2 regions of the Pseudomonas sp. P65(2024) genome follow, and region 2 is predicted to be linked to the other one. Evidence: predicted binding sites of a transcription regulator. Region 2 holds the regulator's gene; the other holds the start of a gene.
The links. The regulator FliA, encoded in region 2, starts transcription of late flagellar genes. The targets are predictions, from matches to a motif close to CTAAAGTTTNNNNNNNNNNNGCCGNTAA.
Positions count from the first base shown of each region.

Region 1: a site for FliA is predicted at 1,842-1,869, ahead of AC25MA_RS13920 (flagellar protein MotY). Genes of this name have one in related genera too.

Region 1 is NZ_JBLIYX010000008.1:205,016-208,425, forward strand. Features, by position in the region: gene rnt (ribonuclease T) at 58-669, opposite strand; gene pyrC (dihydroorotase) at 729-1,775, opposite strand; gene AC25MA_RS13920 (flagellar protein MotY) at 1,906-2,883, shown strand; gene AC25MA_RS13925 (argininosuccinate synthase) at 3,012-3,410, shown strand, end outside.
Region 2 is NZ_JBLIYX010000018.1:108,253-111,662, forward strand. Features, by position in the region: gene fleN (flagellar synthesis regulator FleN) at 65-898, shown strand; gene fliA (RNA polymerase sigma factor FliA) at 895-1,635, shown strand; gene AC25MA_RS21470 (chemotaxis response regulator CheY) at 1,739-2,113, shown strand; gene AC25MA_RS21475 (protein phosphatase CheZ) at 2,133-2,921, shown strand; gene AC25MA_RS21480 (chemotaxis protein CheA) at 2,934-3,410, shown strand, end outside.

The DNA of each region.
Region 1 (3,410 bases), on a different contig from region 2:
ACCGGCCCTGGTGGCCGGTTTTTTTATGCCCCGCGAGCATGTCGCGCTAGGCGGGCTTCAATCGTTGAAGTCGCGCCAGCCGCCCATTTCTTTCCAACGATTGACGATGCCGCAGAACAGCTCGGCGGTCTTCTCGGTGTCGTAGCGCGCCGAATGCGCTTCGCGTCCGTCAAAGTCGATGTCCGCGCTCTGGCAGGCACGGGCCAGCACGGTCTGGCCATAGGCGAGGCCGGCGAGGGTGGCGGTATCGAAGCTGGAGAACGGGTGGAACGGGTTGCGCTTGATGTCGTTGCGCGCCACCGCGGCATTGAGGAAGCCCAGGTCGAAGCTGCTGTTGTGCCCGACCAGGATTGCCCGCTTGCAGCCATTGGCCTTCAGCGCCTTGCGCACGCCGCGGAAGATATCGGTCAGTGCGCTTTCCTCGCTCACCGCCATGCGCAGCGGGTGGTCCAGCTTGATGCCGGTGAATTCCAGCGCGGCCGCCTCGATGTTGGCCCCTTCGAACGGTTCGACCCGGTGGAAGTAGGTGTGTTCGGGGAACAGGAAGCCCTTCTCGTCCATGCCAATGGTGACGGCGGCGATCTCCAGCAGCGCGTCGGTGGCGCTGTTGAAACCGCCGGTCTCGACATCCACCACCACTGGCAAGTAGCCACGAAAACGCTCGGCCATGGGGTGGCGCGAGCCGCTGCTGACTTGGCTGTCCTGGTCGTCTTCGTACAGGTCTTCGCTCACGCGTTGTCCTCCAGCAGGCGCCAGCGCAATTTCTCACCGGCGCGCAGGGGGATCACGGTGTTGTCGCCGAACGGCAGGCTGTCCGGCGCGGTCCATTCCTCACGGACCAAGGTGATGGTGTCGGTGTTGCGAGCAAGGCCGTAGAAGTCCGGGCCGTGCTTGCTGGCGAAGCCCTCGAGCTTGTCCAGCGCGTTGCGCTGTTCGAACGCCTCGGCATACATCTCGATGGCGGCGTAAGCGGTGTAGCAGCCAGCACAGCCGCAGGCGGCTTCCTTGGCATGCTTGGCGTGGGGCGCCGAGTCGGTGCCGAGGAAGAACTTCGGATTGCCGCTGGTGGCGGCATCCAGCAGCGCCACCTGGTGGGTGTTGCGCTTGAGGATCGGCAAGCAGTAGTAGTGTGGGCGGATACCGCCGACCAGCATGTGATTGCGGTTGTACAGCAGGTGCTGGGCAGTGATGGTCGCACCAACGTTGGCTGGCGCCTCGGTGACGAACTGCGCGGCGTCGCTGGTGGTGATGTGCTCGAACACTACCTTCAGGGTCGGGAAGCGTTCGACCAGGCGGCGCATGTGCTCGTCGATGAAGCGCTTCTCGCGGTCGAACACGTCGATCTCGCTGCGTGTGACTTCTCCGTGCACCAGCAGGGGCATGCCGGTTTCGGCCAGGGCCTCGATCGCCGGGAAGATATTGTCGATGCTGGTCACGCCCGAATCGGAGTTGGTGGTGGCGCCGGCCGGGTAAAGCTTGGCAGCGTACACGATCCCGCTGGCCTTGGCGGCACGCACATCGTCAGCGCTGGTACGGTCGGTGAGATAAAGCACCATCAGCGGCTCGAAGCGGCTGCCGGCGGGACGTGCGGCAAGGATGCGCTCGCGGTAGGCAGCGGCCTCGACGGCGTTGCGCACTGGCGGAACCAGGTTGGGCATGATGATGGCGCGGGCGAAGGTGCGCGCCACGTCACCGACGGTGTGTGGCAGAACGGCACCATCGCGCAGATGGATGTGCCAGTCGTCGGGGCGCAGGAGGGTCAGGCGATCGGACATTGGAGATTCCAGGCGGGTCGAACTCAGAAGCCAATGCTACCGGAAAACCCCTGTTCGAGCACGGCTATCAAGTTTTCCGACGGGCGACCGATAGCGTTCAGGTAAGCCGCCAGAATCTGTGGAGCCGACCGTGCGCCAGCGTTACCTAGCCCTGTTCACCCTCGTTGCCAGCTTGCCGGCCGGGGCAATGACCTTCCAGACCCGCGTGGAGAACGTCGCCTGGAAAGTTGAGGGTGACCAGTTCGAATGTCGCCTGATCCAGCCGATCGACGGTTTCGGCAGCGGCGAGTTCGTGCGCCGCGCCGGCGAGCAGCCAACCTTCCAGCTGCGTTCGGACAGCAATATCCTGGGCGCCGGCTCCGCCACCTTGCTGGCCGCCGCCGCGCCCTGGCAGCCCGGGCGCGGCGACATCAACCTTGGTGCGGTGCATATGGCCCGTACCGGGGTGTTGTTCACCTCCAGTCAGGGCCAGGCCAGCCGTTTGATCAACGGCCTGCTCGATGGACGCAGCACCGTGGTGCGCAACTACCGCGGCGAAGGTGGCCGACCGATGGAAGTGCATGTGATGCCGGTCAGTTTCGCCAAGGCCTACAGCGACTACCAGTTGTGCGCCGCCAAGCTGCTGCCGATGAACTACGACCAGATCCGCCAGACCCAGGTCGGCTTCCCGGGGGGCGGGATCGAGCTGGACAGCTCGGCGCGCGCGCGCTTGGATGTGCTGCTGGACTACCTGAAGGCCGATCCGACGGTCAATCACATCGAACTCAATGGTCACTCCGACAACAGCGGCAATCGTCTGACCAACCGCGACACCTCGCGTCGACGGGCGCTGGCGGTGGCCGAGTACCTCAAGGCCCATGGTGTGCCGGAAGAACAGATCACCGTGCGTTTCCATGGTGAGCGCTACCCGCTGGCCAAGAACAACAGTGCCGCCAACCGCGCGCGCAACCGCCGGGTGAACATCCAGCTCGAGCGCGTGACGCCGGTCGAGAAGCCGGTGGAGAAACCGGCAGCGCCGGTGCCGCCGTCGACCCCGACACCCACGGCTACCACACCTGCGCCAACGCCTGCGGCGGCTGCCACGCCGTCCGCTTCGGCGAAGTCCTGAGAGCGACCACGGGTCGCGCTCTCGACAATTCCTGTCGCTTTGTCGTCACAAGCTGTCGCCCCATTGTAAATATTTCGGCAAGGCCGGTAGAATCAACGGCTTTCCGTACAACCCCGTGGAGTGATGGCATGGCGGACGTAAAAAAGGTCGTATTGGCGTATTCCGGCGGCCTTGATACTTCGGTGATTCTCAAGTGGCTGCAGGACACCTACAACTGTGAAGTGGTGACCTTCACCGCTGACCTCGGCCAGGGCGAGGAGGTCGAGCCGGCCCGCGCCAAGGCCCAGGCGATGGGCGTGAAAGAAATCTACATCGACGACCTGCGCGAAGAGTTCGTGCGTGACTTCGTCTTCCCGATGTTCCGCGCCAACACCGTCTACGAAGGCGAGTACCTGCTGGGTACCTCCATCGCCCGTCCGCTGATCGCCAAGCGCCTGATCGAGATCGCCAACGAAACCGGCGCCGACGCCATTTCCCACGGTGCCACCGGCAAGGGTAACGACCAGGTGCGCTTCGAGCTGGGTGCC
Region 2 (3,410 bases):
GTGGCCTTGAACGTTCAGCCCCTCATGTGGCCTGGGTCCAAGCGAGACAAGGTAAAGAACAGACATGGGTAGCATGCATCCCGTACAGGTGATCGCCGTGACCGGTGGCAAAGGTGGCGTCGGCAAGACTAACGTTTCAGTGAACCTGTCTCTGGCGTTAGCCGAGCTCGGCCGCCGGGTCATGTTGCTGGACGCCGACCTGGGCCTGGCCAATGTCGACGTTCTGCTGGGGCTCACGCCCAAGCGTACCCTGGCCGATGTCATCGAGGGTCGCTGCGAGCTGCGCGATGTGCTGCTGCAGGGGCCTGGCGGTGTGCGCATCGTCCCGGCGGCTTCCGGCACCCAGAGCATGGTGCACCTGGCGCCAGCCCAACATGCCGGCCTGATCCAGGCCTTCAGCGAGATCGGCGACAACCTCGACGTGCTGGTGATCGACACCGCTGCGGGTATTGGTGACTCGGTAGTCAGCTTCGTCCGCGCCGCCCAGGAGGTGCTGCTGGTGGTGTGCGACGAGCCTACCTCGATCACCGACGCCTACGCCCTGATCAAGCTGCTCAACCGCGACTACGGGATGAATCGCTTCCGCGTGCTGGCCAACATGGCCCAGAGCCCGCAGGAAGGGCGCAACCTGTTCGCCAAGTTGACCAAGGTCACGGATCGTTTCCTTGACGTCGCCCTACAATACGTCGGTGCCGTGCCGTACGACGAATGTGTGCGCAAGGCCGTGCAGAAGCAGCGGGCTGTATACGAGGCCTTCCCGCGGTCCAAGTGCGCGCTGGCTTTCAAGGCCATTGCGCAGAAGGTCGACAGCTGGCCGCTGCCTGCCAACCCGCGCGGACACCTGGAATTCTTCGTCGAGCGCCTGGTGCAGCCCACCAGTGCAGGGCCGGTGCTATGAACGCGAGCGGTTTCAAGATGTACAGCAAGGCCGCCAAGGACGCTCAGTACGAGCTGATCGAGCGCTACGCGCCGCTGGTCAAGCGCATCGCCTACCACCTGCTGGCGCGTTTGCCGGCCAACGTCCAGGTCGAGGACCTGATCCAGGCTGGGATGATCGGCCTGCTGGAAGTGGCCAACAAGTATGACGCCAGCAAGGGCGCCAGCTTCGAAACCTACGCCGGCATCCGCATCCGCGGCGCCATGCTCGACGAAGTGCGCAAGGGCGACTGGGCACCGCGCTCGGTGCACCGCAACACGCGTATGGTCAGCGACGCGATCCGCTGTGTTGAAGCAAAGACAGGGCGCGACGCTAAAGATCACGAGGTTGCTGCCGAACTCCAATTGAGTCTCGATGATTACTACGGGATTCTGAACGACACCTTGGGCAGTCGCCTGTTCAGTTTCGACGACCTGCTGCAGGACGGCGAACACGAGGGGCTGCACGAGGACGGAGCCAGCGGCCAGCTGGAGCCATCGCGGGACCTGGAGGACGAGCGCTTCCAGGCCGCCCTGGCCGATGCGATTGCCAACCTGCCGGAGCGCGAGCGCCTGGTCCTGGCGCTGTACTACGACGAAGAGCTGAACCTCAAGGAAATCGGTGAGGTCCTGGGGGTCAGCGAATCGCGTGTCAGCCAGTTGCACAGCCAGTGCGCGGCGCGTCTGCGCAGCCGCCTGGGGGAATGGCGGGCGCGTTGAACCAGGTTTGATGCAGTCGTTTTTTTGTGGTGCCGAATTGATTGAGTGCGCGCTCGGCGCCGAGCGCGTTTAAGACTGCTTGGAGGTCTAATTGAACAAAGACATGAAAATCCTCATCGTTGACGACTTTTCGACGATGCGGCGGATCATCAAGAACCTGTTGCGTGACCTGGGTTTCACCAACGTCAAGGAGGCTGATGACGGCAACACGGCACTGCCGATGCTCACCAGCGAACACTTCGACTTCCTGGTAACCGACTGGAACATGCCGGGCATGACCGGTATCGACCTGCTGCGTGCTGTTCGCGCGGACGAGCGCCTCAAGCACCTGCCGGTACTGATGGTCACCGCAGAAGCCAAGCGCGAGCAGATCATCGAAGCTGCCCAGGCCGGCGTCAACGGCTACGTGGTCAAGCCTTTCACCGCCGTGGCGCTGAAAGAAAAGATCGAAAAGATCTTCGAACGCGTCAACGGCTGAGTCACGTCTGGGGGGCGCAATGGAGTCAACCAACAACTCTTTGGGTGAGTTCGAATCAACCCTTAAGAAGCATGCCCAGGAACTGGTCGAGAGCCTCGAGCGCGGCCGGTTCGGTGATGCGGTACAGCTGATCCACCAACTGAACCAGACCCGCGATCGCGGGCTGTATCAGGAAGTTGGCAAGCTTACTCGCGAACTGCACAGTGCAATCGTCAACTTCCAGATCGACCCGTCCATGCCGCAGGCCGAGGAAGTGTCGCAGATTACCGACGCCACTGAACGCCTCTCCTACGTGGTTCGCCTCACCGAAGGTGCGGCCAACCGCACCATGGACCTGGCAGAGGCCTGCACCCCGGTGCTCAACGACCTCGCCGCCGAGGCCCAGAGCCTGTCCGCCGATTGGCAGCGGTTCATGCGCCGTGAGGTGGCAGCGCCGGAATTCCGTGAGTTGGTCAAGCGTGTGGACAGTTTTCTGACGCACAGCGCCGAAGGTAATCAGAAGGTCGCCGGCCATCTCAACGATATCGTCCTGGCCCAGGATTATCAGGATCTCACCGGCCAGGTGATCAAACGGGTGACCGCGCTGGTCACCGAAGTCGAAAGCAATCTGCTCAAGCTCGTGCTGATGGCAAGCCAGGTCGACCGCTTTGCCGGGATCGAACATGACCACCAGCAGCTGCGCGCTGAAAAAGATCAAGAAAAACATCCGACTCGGGGTGAAGGTCCGCAGATTCATGCCGATAAGCGTGAAGACGTCGTGTCCAGCCAGGACGATGTCGACGATCTGTTGTCCAGCCTGGGTTTTTAAGGAGCACGTTTAATGAGCTTCGGCGCCGATGAAGAAATCCTCCAGGATTTCCTGGTAGAAGCCGGCGAAATCCTCGAGCAACTGTCCGAGCAATTGGTCGAGCTGGAAAGCCGGCCCGATGACGCGGACCTGCTCAATGCGATTTTCCGCGGTTTCCACACTGTAAAAGGGGGCGCCGGCTTCCTTCAGCTCAATGAGTTGGTGGAGTGCTGCCACATTGCCGAGAACGTGTTCGACATCCTGCGCAAAGGTGAGCGCCGGGTTGACGCGGAACTGATGGACGTGGTGCTCGAGGCCCTCGACACGGTCAACAGCATGTTCGGCCAGGTGCGCGAACGTACCGATGTCACGCCGGCCACGCCGGAGCTGCTGGCGGCGCTGTCGCGCTTGGCCGAGCCCGGTGGCGCCGAAGCCCCGGCCCCGGTGGTCGAGGCGGCGCCCGTGGTCGAAGCCCCGGCTGCCGAGCCCGACATCACCGATACCGAGTTC